Regions from separate parts of the Denitratisoma sp. DHT3 genome, predicted to be linked through region 3. Evidence: riboswitches for the same ligand, from Rfam matches in the RefSeq annotation. Region 3 holds a riboswitch; each other region holds the start of a gene.
The links. A riboswitch is a leader RNA that binds a small molecule or an ion and turns the genes downstream of it on or off. The one in region 3 is predicted to bind cobalamin.
Positions count from the first base shown of each region.

Region 1: it holds a riboswitch for cobalamin, as region 3 does, so the genes downstream of both, cobT (nicotinate-nucleotide--dimethylbenzimidazole phosphoribosyltransferase) here and cobT (nicotinate-nucleotide--dimethylbenzimidazole phosphoribosyltransferase) in region 3, are expected to answer to the same signal.
Region 2: it holds a riboswitch for cobalamin, as region 3 does, so the genes downstream of both, btuB (TonB-dependent vitamin B12 receptor) here and cobT (nicotinate-nucleotide--dimethylbenzimidazole phosphoribosyltransferase) in region 3, are expected to answer to the same signal.

Region 1 is NZ_CP020914.1:2,217,644-2,221,849, reverse strand. Features, by position in the region: gene B9N43_RS10270 (ASKHA domain-containing protein) at 1-318, shown strand, start outside; gene B9N43_RS10265 (hypothetical protein) at 315-1,028, shown strand; gene cbiB (adenosylcobinamide-phosphate synthase CbiB) at 1,030-1,965, opposite strand; cobalamin riboswitch at 2,050-2,254, shown strand; gene cobT (nicotinate-nucleotide--dimethylbenzimidazole phosphoribosyltransferase) at 2,317-3,372, shown strand; gene cobD (threonine-phosphate decarboxylase CobD) at 3,401-4,206, shown strand, end outside.
Region 2 is NZ_CP020914.1:2,417,545-2,421,750, forward strand. Features, by position in the region: gene cobO (cob(I)yrinic acid a,c-diamide adenosyltransferase) at 1-212, opposite strand, end outside; gene B9N43_RS11100 (hypothetical protein) at 212-796, opposite strand; gene btuB (TonB-dependent vitamin B12 receptor) at 820-2,646, opposite strand; cobalamin riboswitch at 2,754-2,959, opposite strand; gene B9N43_RS11110 (septal ring lytic transglycosylase RlpA family protein) at 2,979-3,977, shown strand; gene B9N43_RS11115 (P-II family nitrogen regulator) at 4,018-4,206, opposite strand.
Region 3 is NZ_CP020914.1:3,595,598-3,599,803, forward strand. Features, by position in the region: gene B9N43_RS16630 (PhoH family protein) at 1-1,231, opposite strand, end outside; gene cobT (nicotinate-nucleotide--dimethylbenzimidazole phosphoribosyltransferase) at 1,294-2,346, opposite strand; cobalamin riboswitch at 2,409-2,613, opposite strand; gene B9N43_RS16640 (bacteriohemerythrin) at 2,749-3,195, shown strand; gene B9N43_RS16645 (methyl-accepting chemotaxis protein) at 3,203-4,206, shown strand, end outside.

The DNA.
Region 1 (4,206 bases), 1.4 Mb from region 3:
ATCGCAGGCGCTTTCGGTAGTGTCATTGACTTGGGCCGCGCTTTGGCAATCGGCATGTTTCCGGACTCAGGCCTGGAAAACATCTTGTCCGTGGGTAATGCCGCAGGCGACGGCGCCCGCATCGCCCTGCTCGACGCCCGCCGCCGCGCCGAGGCTGACCAGATCGCCCGGTTGGTGGAATATATTGAGCTCACCGCTGACCCCCATTTCAACCAGGACTTCGTGGACGCAACTTTACTGCCCCATGCCGAAGACGACTTTCCATCCCTGAAGGGTAGCCTGGCAGGGCAACGGCCAAACCCGGCGGAGCATGCATGATGATCAATCGCCTGGCAGACCGAAAACTCATAGTAGACGGGAATGAACTTCATCATCTGATGGGCTATCCCCATGGTCAGCCGATAAGTCCTCCAATTCAGGAAGTCATCGATCAGCAGCTAGCCCAATTGAACGGGCTGGCACAACCTTGGGGAACTTGGTTGGAAATCCCCATCGAATGTATTGATGGGGAGCAGATTCGACTCACGGGTCAGGCCTGTCTGCGCAGCCAACGACTGAGCAAGATTTTGCGCAAATCCAGTGCTATCCGCCTCATTCTAGCTACCCTAGGGCCCCGCGTCAGCGAAAAGGTCCGGCAGTACACAGACGATGGCGACATGCTGGAGGCCTTGGCGTTAGACAGCGCGGCTACGACTGCGATCAGCTCTATGATGGAAGGGTTGCAAGCTGATTCCTACAGGGACGCTAGCAGCAGGAGTTTTGGCAGCACACTCCGCTATGGCCCAGGCTATACCGGATGGAAGATTGGCGACATCGAGGTACTTTTCGATTACCTGCCCAAGGGGCAGGTACCTGTAAGGCTCAATGATCAACACATGATGATCCCCGAGAAAAGCCTGCTCGCAATCGTTGGGCTGGTGCCTGGTGGCCGCTCCGAATCTCCTGAGGTTGATCCCTGCCGGATTTGTGATCTTAAGAACTGCGTCTTGCGCAAGCAACCCTATGGCGGATCCCGGAAGTTGGACTGAGTCATATCAGCTGACTCGCGAACCAGGCCATGATCCCCGTAGTTAGCCAAACAGTGAGGCCCTTACGGACCAATCCCAGCCCTCGATGTAGATCCCTGGCAATAGGATTCCTGCCAGCTCCTAAAAGCGGCCGTTGCTCACCAACGCCCTGATAGCTTGCAGTGCCACCGAGAATAAGCCCCAGACTTCCGGCACCTGACGCCATTACCGGTCCTGCATTAGGGCTATCCCAAGTGTGTGCCTGATGCCGCCAGCTGGTGATCGCCTGCGTGGTATTTCCCAGCAGGGCATAAGTCAAGGCCGTCAGCCGTGCGGGCAGCCAGTTCAGCGCATCGTCCAGTCGGGCTGCCGCCCAGCCAAAGTTGCGATAGCGCGGACTCTTGTAGCCCCACATGGCATCTAAGGTGTTGGCCAGGCGAAACAGCACCGCCCCCGGCCCTCCTAGCAAGGCAAACCAGAACAGGGCACCGAACACAGCGTCGTTTCCGTTCTCCAGCGTGGTTTCCAGTGCGGCCCGCGTCACTCCATCGGCATCCAGCACTGCCGTATCCCGAGAAACGATCCGCCCCAGCGAGACACGTGCGGTGGTAAGGTCGCCCGCCTCCAGCGGATGAATCACGGCGAGCACATGCTGTTCTAGGCTGCGGGCGCCCAGACTGAAATACAAGCACAGGCATGATGCCAGCCAACCCAGCCCCCACGGTAGACGGCACAAGGCTAGGGCTAGCAGGCTCAGGGGGACCACGGCGAGCAACCAAGCCGACAGGCCGAGAATCTGGCCATGGCGCGGGATGGCGTTTTCCACCCGCCAGCGCGCCTCGATCGCGCCTGCCAAGCGGCCAAACCCCACCAGGGGATGCCATTGTCGGGGTTCCCCCAGCCATCGATCTAACATCACTGCTCCGATGGCAGCCAGCAGCAACAATCCGCTATTCATAGATTTCTCCAACATCGGAGCAGATTGTATGCGCACTCATAATAGAAACTTATCGAGACACTCGTGGAACTTTGACATACCACATTTGTGGAATTGATAATCAGCGTGGTAACACACCTCGCTAGCTAAGGGAACACGGTGCGAAACCGTGGCGGGCCCGCCGCTGTGACCGGGGACGCTGCCTGCATGGTCCATGACCAACCACTGTGGTAATAATCATCCACGGGAAGGTGCGGGCAAGGCGAATGATCCGGGAGTCAGAAGACCTGCCGGCGAGTGATCCAATCAACGTCCTACTGGGCCATGGCTGGAAACCGTACCCATGTCTTGGACTGTCAACTGGAGAATCGGATGCATTCATTTAGCAAAATTGGCGCCGACTTGCGCCCGCTTCAGACTACCTTTGATGAAGCCTTGCAACGCAAAATTGATCTCAAAACCAAGCCAAAGGGAGCCTTGGGACGGTTAGAAGAACTGGCCCTACAACTCGGTCGCATCCAGAATACGCTGTCACCAGAAATTGTTGCCCCTCATCTGTTGGTTTTCGCAGGCGATCATGGCGCTGCTCAAGAAGGCATATCTGCCTATCCTCAAGAAGTCACCTGGCAAATGGTGGAAAACTTCCTGGCGGGTGGTGCTGCAATTAACGTATTCGCTCGCCAGTTGGGCTGGTCTTTGCAAGTGGTTGATGCAGGCGTCGCTCATGTCTTTGGAAAACGAACAGGCCTTATAGATGCCAAGATTGCTCCTGGAACTGCCAGTTACCTGGAAGGACCTGCCATGACCGACGCCCAATGCCATGCGGCGATCGAAATAGGAAGTGAGCTTGTTCGACAGTTGATCCAAAACGGATGCAATGTATTAGCTTGTGGAGAAATGGGAATTGGCAATACCGCTTCAGCTTCATTGATCACCCATTACCTAGCCCCTGCCCCATTGAATTCCTGTATCGGCCCCGGGACTGGACTCGACGATGTCGGCCTTATACGCAAGCAGGAATTACTCTCTGTAGCCGCATCCCGCTATCGTGGAAATTCCGATCCCTTGGCGATCCTAACCCACTTTGGCGGCTTCGAAATCGCGATGATGACAGGTGCACTACTCGCCGCTGGCGAAGCCGGTGTATTGATCATAGTAGACGGATTCATCGTCACTGCCTCCCTGCTTATAGCTGCTAGGCTTCAACCTCACCTGCTAGATTATTGTGTTTTTGCCCATGGATCAGAAGAACCCGGGCATAAGATTCAGATGGGTGCCCTAGGTAAAAGACCATTACTGAATCTTGGCATGCGTTTAGGCGAGGGGACTGGCGCAGCGTTGGCATTACCACTCATTCAAGCAGCAGCAAATTTCCTGGTGCAGATGGCCAGCTTCGAGTCTGCCGGTGTCTCCGAAACAACTATCTGACGGGTGATGATCCCTTAGTGCTTTCACCATGGCCAAATATCAGTCCCAACGCACTTTATCTTCCTTATCTTCGCTAACACCACTGCACCATGGCGGCCGATTAAGACAAGCATCCTTACAGTGGGATATACCCATCCACCAGTGGGTAGACTTATCCACTGGCATATCACCATTCTCTTATCCTGCCTCACCGCCGCCCAGCAATTGTTGGCAACGTTTACCTGAGGAAGACGATGAACTTCAGACTGTGGCACGCAAATATTACGAACTGACAGAGGATCAGTCTTTATTACCCGTGGCTGGATCTCAGGCAGCGATCCAGGCCTTACCTCGCTTGCGTACTCCTTGCCGTGTAGCCGTGCAAGCACCAAGTTACGCAGAGCATTTGAGAGCCTGGCACCGAGAAGCCCATCAAGTGCGGACTTTCTCTCCAGAATCATTAGATGATGTGGCGACGAATGCCGATGTGGTAGTTGTTATCAATCCGAATAACCCAACCGGTCATCGGCATTCCTCCGATAAGCTGTTAGCTGTCGCTCACAAGTTGAATCGACGTGGAGGCTGGCTTGTAATCGACGAAGCTTTTGCTGACGTTGATCCAACAGGAAGTTTAATATCCAATGTCGGTGCCAACTGTCCTAGCCTGATAGTGCTGCGTTCTCTCGGCAAGTTCTTTGGTTTGGCAGGGGCGAGAGTTGGTTTTGTCATCGGACCGGCGTCATTACTCACCATTCTGGGTGATCAATTGGGGCCTTGGTCCATAGCCCATCCATGCCGCCACGTTGCAGTGCAGGCACTTACCGACCAGCCCTGGCAATTCAACCAACGCCGCCG
Region 2 (4,206 bases), 1.2 Mb from region 3:
CTGCCCTTGATGAACTGGAACACCGCCACCCGCATGCCGTGGCCCAGGGCGCGGGCCACCATGCCGAAGGCGGAGCTGGACTTGCCCTTGCCGTTGCCGGTGAGCACCAGGATCAGTCCTTTGGACACCGTGGCGCGGGCGATGGCGGCATCCACCACGGCCTTCTTCCGCGCCATGCGATCGGCATGGCGCTGGTCGCGTTCCGCACTCATCAACGATCCTCCCGGCGAGCGGCCGCCTGGCGCGGCAGCATGGCCGACAGCGCGGCCCAGGCGGCGACCGCCAGGCCCACGTAGCAGGCCATCGTCCCCAGCATGGGCGGGAAGTAGCGCACCAGGCGCGGCAGGAAGCCGGCCAGCGTGGGATCGGCGTAACGTCCGCCGAAGAAATAGAAACCGCCGCTGGAGCACAGCTCCGCCACCAGGGCGGAAAGGAGCACGGCCAGGACCAGCGCGGCCCAGGGCTCCGAGACGCCCCGGCGTTGACGCGCATACCAGCGTCCGCCGAGCCAGAGTGCGGCGTAGGCCGGCAGCAGCATGGCGTAGGCGGGCGTCACGCAGAAACCGGAGACGCCGCCGAGGACGATCGCCGCCCAGTCGATGGCCGCCGCCAGCGCACAGAGGCCGGCGAAGGCGCGCAGCGAGCCGAGCACGGCGCCGCCAAGGAAGAACACCGCCCAGGAGGCGTCGGGCAGCGTATGGAGGCCGGCCCAGTGGTGGCTGCGGGTCAGCGCCATGAGCAGGGTCAGGGCGAGGATCAGTACCCGAGGATTGCGCAGGGTGGTTGCGTTCATCATGTCATGCTCCTTTCGTTGGAAGATCAGGGTTGGTAACGCAGGGTGAGATACAGCCCGCGGCCGGGCTGGTTGTAGAGGTAGGCGGTTTCATAGCCGCGGTCGAGAAGGTTCTCGATCCTGGCTTGCAGGCGCCAGACGGGGTCGATGCGGTATTCCGCGCGCAGGTCGACGGTGGCGTAGCCGCCCAGGCGCACGGTGTTGGCGAGGTCGTCGTAGCGATGGCCCTCGCCCCGCAGGTCCGCGCCCCAGCGCCAGGCGCCGGCCTCGCGATCGGCGCTGAGCAGGAACGATTGGCGTGCCCGGCGCGGCAATGTCTTGCCATGGTTGGCGCCGGCGCCGAGGTTTTCCGGGTCGAGCAGGCTCAGGGTGCCGCGCAGTTCCCAGTCACGGCCGCGCCACGATGCCGTCGCCTCGCCGCCGCGCAAGCGCGCGGCATCGATGTTGACCGGCGTGAAGCGGCTGTCGAAACCGATCAGCCGGTCGATCCGCGTCTCGAAGGCATTCACCGACCAGCGGCCGGCGGGCAGCGTGCCGGCGAGGCCCAGGCCGAGACTGCGCGCTTCCTCGGGCCGCAGCTGCGGATTGCCGAAACCAGGGTAGTAGAGCTGATTGAAGGTCGGCGCCTTGAAGGCCGTGCCATGGCTGGCAGTGAGGCGCAGGTCCCGCGTCAGGGCATGGCCCCAGGCCAGGGCGCCGGTGGTCTTGGCGCCGAACTGCTCGCTGTCGTCGCGCCGCGCGGAGAGCTGCCAGTCGTGGCCGCCCGCCTCGGCCAGATATTGGGCGAAGACGCCGGCATTGTCGCGGCTGCCGACGGCGTAGCGGGTGGTGCTTTCCAGCCGGTCGCGCTGCCAGTCCACCCCGGCCACCAGTTGCTGGCCCGGAGCCAGGGCGATTTCGTTCTGCCAGTTCACCGTGTCGCGCCGGGTATTGAAGCGGCTCTTGAACAGCGCATCCTTGAAGTTGTCGGCGGCGTCCCGGCTCTGGCCGAGGCGCAGCGTGGCGCGCCAGCCGGCGAGCGGCGCGACGCCCAGGCTGGCGCCCAGCGCCTGCTGCACGGACTGCGCGGCATTGACGCTGCTGCCGTCGTACTTGTTGCGGCTCTCGGCGCGCAGCCAGTTCACCTCGGCTTCGGCGCCGTTGTCGAAGCGCCAGCCGAAGCGCAGGCGGCCCGATTGGTTGCGATAGCCGTCGCGATCCGGCTCCGCCACGAAGCAGCCCGCGCTGCGGCTGCCCTTGCAGGCGTTGAGGCCGGCGGTCTCGAAAGTCGCCGCGCCCAGGCTGTACCAACCGGCGGCGCCGAAGTTGCCGGCCAGGGACGCGGCGCCTTGCCAAGTTCCGTGACTCCCGGCGCCGAGAGAGAGCGCCGGCCGCGCGTCCCGGCCGCCCTTGCGGGTAAAGATCTGGATCACCCCGCCCAGCGCCTCGGAACCGTAGAGGCTGGAGCGGGCGCCGCGCACGATCTCGATCCGCTCGATCATTTCCAGCGGCAGGTCCTGCAAGGCGGCGGTGCCGGTGCTGGCGGAGCCGAGCTTGACGCCGTCCAGCAACACCAGCACATGGTCGGCATTGGCGCCGCGCAGGAACAGGCTGGTCACCTTGCCCTGGCCGCCGGCGTTGGCGATGGCGATGCCGGGCTGAAAGCGCAGCAGATCCTGTACGGAAACCGCCTGGCTGCGCTCGATCTCCGCCCGGTCGATCACGGTGACGGGCAGCAGCTCGGTCTCGGCCGGCCGGGCCGTGCGGGTCGCCGTCACCACCACGGCGCCGGCATCGACAACCGCCGCCGACTCGGCGGCAAGGACAAAAGGGGAACCGAGCAGCAAGGCTGCCGGAAGAAAGCGGGACTTCATGAAAGCTCCTCATCTGCGCACACCCGCGCGCCAGGTTGGCCAAACGGCCTGCAGAGGAGATTCAGAAAGAAGGGCGTGCACCCTTCTCGGTGCATCGCCCTCCGCAACGCCGACATTCGACTCCAGGCCGGTCTCCGGGCTGGCGAGCGGGAGGTTTCCCGGGAACCGGCGCCTTCCCATGCGGATGCACAGTGGCTCTGGCCGATTCCTTGACTCGCTTACCGTTGCGGGGGCAGCGCCGGAATTGCCCTTGCGGGCGCACCGGCTTCCCGTTTCATCCCCGAATGGGGACACCTGAAGCGGGGCGCATCTTAGCAGGTATGATTCGCGCCATGTCAATCGCCTTGTCCCGCCGGCGCGCGACGCGCCTGTTCCCCCTCGTCGTTCCCCTGCTCCTGGCCGCCTGCGGCAGCGTGCCGCCGCGGCCCGCGGCCGAGCAGGGCGAGGCCGCGACGCCCGCGCCCGCGACCACCAGGAAGGCGCCGCCCAAGGCGGCCGCCTACGTCTTGAAAAAGGGCGGCGGTTTCTACAAGGACGACGGCCCCGGCGACAATCCGCCCGAGGACATGGAGGCCATTCCCGACGCCGTGCCGCAATGGGAGCCGTTGCACCGTTTCGCCAACAATCCCTACTCGGTGCTGGGCAAGGACTACGTGCCCATGAAGGACGCCGCGTCCTACAAGGTGCGCGGCATCGCCAGCTGGTACGGCCGCAAGTTCCACGGCCAGAAGACCTCCTCCGGCGAGCCCTACGACATGTATGGCATGACCGCCGCCCACACCACGCTGCCGATCCCCTCCTACGTGCGGGTGAGCAACCCGGCCAACGGCCGCGCCGTGGTGCTGCGGGTGAACGACCGCGGCCCATTCCACGGCGACCGCATCATCGATCTTTCCTACACCGCCGCCTGGAAGCTGGGACTCACCGGCAACGGCAGCGGCCTGGTGGAGGTGGAAAGCCTGCGTCCGGGCGAAACCCCGCTCCCCTTGCCGGGTCTGTCGCCGACCCTGGCGTTGCGCAACCCGCCGCCGCCGGAGGACGATCCCATCGCCCGCCTGGCCAGCGAGCCGGCGCCCGCCGCACCGGCCGTGGCCGAGGCGCGCGGCACCTTCATCCAGTTGGGCGCCTTCGGCAACCCCGACAACGCCGACAGCTTCCGCACCCACATGACCCGCGAACTGGACTGGCTCTCGGACCGTTTCCGCACCGAAGTGGCGGGCAAGCTGCACCGGGTGCAGATCGGCCCCTTCGCCAGCCGCGCCGAAGCCGAGGCCGCGGTCTCGCGCATCGCCAACGCCCTGGGCGTGCGGCCGACGATCATCGTCCGCTGACCTTTCCCATCCGCGCCCGCGCGGCGTGGTGCCGCGCCGCCTACGCTGCGGACGGCGGATTGTGCACGAACGCCGCCCGGACCACGTCGGTCACCCAGACCAGGCCGTCGCCCATGCGCTCGGGCGCGGAAACGCCCTCGGCCTTGCTGACGGTCATGCCGGGAAAGCCCGGCACCTGGCGTAGCGCGTCCAGCTTGCCGGGGCGGATGACGGCCTTGATTTCCCTCAT
Region 3 (4,206 bases):
TCTTCATCTGCTTGGGGGTGAGGTTCTGGGCTTCGTCGATGATCAGGAACTTGTTGATGAAGGTGCGGCCGCGCATGAAGTTCAGCGACTTGATCTTGATCCGGCTGCGGATCAGGTCCATGGTTGCGGCCCGCCCCCAGTCGCCGCCGTAGCTTCCGCCCTGGGCCGGCTGGCCGGGTTCCTCGTGAGGCCGGTTGAGCACGTCCAGGTTGTCCTCGATGGCGCCCATCCAGGGCGTCATCTTCTCCTCCTCGGAACCGGGCAGGAAGCCGATGTCCTCGCCCACCGGCACCGTGACCCGGGTGATGATGATCTCGGAGAACCGCTTCAGTTCCAGGGTCTGGGTCAGGGCCGCGGCCAGGGTCAGCAGGGTCTTGCCGGTGCCGGCCTGGCCCAGCAGGGTGACGAAGTCGATCTCCGGGTCCATCAGCAGGTTCAGCGCGAAGTTCTGCTCGCGGTTGCGGGCCGTGATGCCCCAGACCGCGTTCTTCTGGTGGCCGTAATCCACCAGGGTCGCCAATTGGGCGCTCTTGCCGCCGCCTTCCTTGACGATGGCGATAAACGGCTTTTCGGTTTCGCCGTCGAGATAGATGAACTCGTTGATCAGCAGTTCGGGGCAGAGGGGGCCATGAATCTGGTAGAGGGTCTTGCCCTCCTCCTTCCATGACTTCATTCCCTGGCCGTGGTTGTCCCAGAAATCGGCGGGCAGTTCCCGGGTGCCTGTGTACAGCAGATCGGTGTCTTCCAGCACCTTGTCGTTGAAGTAGTCCTGCGCGTGGAGGCCCATCGCGCGGGCCTTGATGCGCATGTTGATGTCCTTGGAGACCAGGATCACCGGCCGCTTGGGGAACTTCTGCTGCAGGTACATGACGACGGCCAGGATCTGGTTGTCGCCTTTTGCGGTGGGCAGGGAGGTGGGCAGTACCGTGGCGATCGCCTCGGCCTGGAGGAACAGGCGGCCCGTGGCCAGGCCGCGGGAGGGTTCGCTGAGGTCGATGCCCTTTTCGATGTCGGCCTCGTCGCTGACGATGCCGTCCATGATGCGGCTGGTCTGGCGGGCGTTGCGCGCCACTTCCGACATGCCCTTCTTGTTGTTGTCCAGTTCCTCGAGGGTCATGATGGGCACGTAGATGTCGTGCTCCTCGAAGCGGAAAAGGCTGTTGGGATCGTGCATCAGCACGTTCGTGTCGAGGACGAAGAGCTTGGTGGTCTTGCTGCGCTTGGCGTTCATGGCTGTTCCTGGTGTGGGCACGCATTGCGGATCATAGCGCGACGAGGCGGTGGCTTCGGGCCTCAGATTTTCTCCGCCACCCCGGCCGACTCGAAACTGGCCATCTGGTCGAGGAAGTTGGCGGCGGCCTGGATCAGGGGCAGGGCCAGGGCGGCACCGGTGCCCTCTCCCAGACGCAGGCCCAGGTCGAGCAGGGGACGGGCGTCCAGCGCCTCCAGTTGCAACTGGTGCCCCGGTTCGCCGGAGCGGTGGGCGAACACGCAGTAATCCGTGAGGGCCGGTTGCAGCCGCGCGGCGACCAGCGCGGCCGCGGTGACGATGAAGCCGTCGACCACGATCAGCATCCGCGCTTCGGCCGCGGCCAGCATGGCGCCGACCATCATGGCGATCTCGAAGCCGCCGAACCGGGCCAGGATGGACAGGGGATCGTTGGCGCCCTGATGGCGGCTCGCCGCCGTCGCCAGCAGTTCCTTTTTCCGGGCCAGGCCCAGGTCGTCGAGGCCCGTACCGCGGCCGACGCAGTCGGCGAGCGGCGCGGGCGCCAGGAAATGGGTGAGCAAGGAGGCCGCGGCGGTGTTGCCGATGCCCATCTCGCCGCAGGCCAGCAGGTTGCCGCCCCGGTCGGCCGCCTGCCGTGCCAGCGCCGCACCCCGCGCCAGCGCGGTGGCGCATTGATCCGCGCTCATGGCCGGCGCTTCGAGGTAATTGGCGGTGCCGTGCGCGACTTTCGCATCCACCAGATCCGGGCGGGCGCCGAAGTCGTGGGCCACGCCGGCGTCCACGACCTGCAATTCCCAACCCAACTGCCGGGCGAAGACGTTGATGGCGGCACCGCCGGCGAGGAAGTTTTCCACCATCTGCCAGGTGACGTCCTGGGGGTAGGCCGACACGCCGGCGCGCGCCGCGCCATGGTCGCCGGCGAACACCAGCAGCTGCGGCCGGCGGATGCGGGGGCTGAGGCTGCCTTGGAGCCGGCCCAGTTGCAGGGCCAGGGCTTCGAGGCGGCCGAGCGCGCCCGGCGGCTTGGTCTTGGCGTCGATTTTGCGTTGCAGGGCGGCGTCAAGGCCGGTGTCGAGGCGTGCCAGGTCGGCACGCGGTAGCGCGGTGGAATGCATCCGATTCTCCAGATTCCGGTTCGATCGACGCCGCGCTGACCATGCGCGACGCCGATGAACGCTGAAAGGAATCCTCGATCGCAGGTCTTCTGGCTTCCGGATCATTCGCCTGCCCCGCGCCTTCCCGGGAGAGTGGGCTCTCCCAGTGGCCGATCGTGGATCGTGCGGGCGGCGTCCCCGGTCACAGCGGCGGGCCCGCCACGGATTTCAACCGTGTTCCCTTGACTGTCGAGGTGCTGCAGCGGCGCGGATTATCGGGATTCGTCCCGGCCCTGTCAAAGCGGCCTGGCGGATGTTGTTTCCACCTGGCGGAAAAACATCGTGATTTAATGTAAATTGAGTCACGGCGTGAGTGAAGTGATGCATCCTGTCCGCTGATGATTTTTGTTGGAAACCGAATTCATGATGACCCCCCCTCCTTCCGCCATCAAATGGTGCCCCGAATACGCGACGGGCGTCGCCGACGTCGACGCGCAGCATCGAGTCCTGTTGCAGTGCCTGAACCGGCTCAATCGTCTGGGGGGCGGTGCCGAGGCGGCGGGGAGCGGGCCGTTGCGGAACGCGGTCCGGGATGCGTTGCGGGACCTGAACGAATACGCCGCCTACCACTTTCTCACCGAGGAGGCGCTGTTGCGGGAACATCTACCGACCGAGGCCCGGACCGTCCGGCATATTCTCGCCCATCGTTCGTACTGGTCGAGCATCGCCGATATCCGGATGCGCTTCGAGGCGGGGCTGCCCGACGCCGCCGAGGCGTTGGTGTCCTACCTCAACCGCTGGTGGATCAATCACATTCTGGAGACGGACCAGGACATGGGGCGCGAACTCAAGCTTCGCGGCGTGGGCTGAGGCCTCCATGAGCAAAACCAGTCGCTGGCATCTGAACCTGATCCGCCTCTACCGCAGCCACGGCACACTGCTCACCCTGGGCGCTTTCCTGGTCGTGGCGGTCGTGACCTTTGCGCTGACCTGGGGGGCGATGAAGGCATTTCGGATTCATCTCCTGGCCAGGAGCGAGGAACAGTTGATCGTTCTGACGACCGTCGTCGTGCTGATTTTTGCCGCCCTCCAGGCCTTGTTCAACCGCCTGCTGCTGGGGCGCACGTTCCTCGACTTTTCCGACGAGATAGAGCGCTGGGCGCTGCAGGAGGCGGATCATCTGCGCAACTTCGACACCATCGTCGGACACCTGCGGGACATTTCCACCGTCAACGGGGTGCTTCGCGGGCAACTGGAGGCGGTTACCCGGGAAACGGAAGACGCCGCCTACGCCATCGCCGGCCGCCTCGACCGCATTTACGCCGAATGCAGCCAGCTCTCCAGCGAGGTGAAACGTTCGGTTTCCCATTCCGAAGACCTGGCCGAGCAGTCGGAACAGCAACTGGCGGGGAACCTGGCGGCGCTGGATGCGCTCAAGCGGTACCAGATCGGCCGGCAGGACGAGATCGCCGCCGAGCATCAGCGGGTGCAATCGGTCATCGGCCAGGTCGGTTCATTGTCCCCTTTGGCCGAGTTGATCCGGCAGATATCCAAGCAGACCAATCTGCTGGCGCTGAATGCCACGATCGAGGCGGCGCGGGCGGGCACCGCCGGGCGAGGTTTCGCTGTCGTCGCCGACGAAATCCGCAAGCTTTCGGAACAGACCGATACGGCGGCGGTGAAGATCACCCACGGGATCGCCGCCGTGACGGCCGTGATCCACGATGAACTGGAACAGTCGCTCAGCACGGCCGAGGAAAAGAGCGAAATCGGGCAACTGGAGGACGTTTGCACCCGGCTCGGCGCGATGGGGGAGCGTTTCACCCAGACCACCGATTACCTCCACGCGCTGACCGGGACGCTGGATGCCGCCTCTGCGAA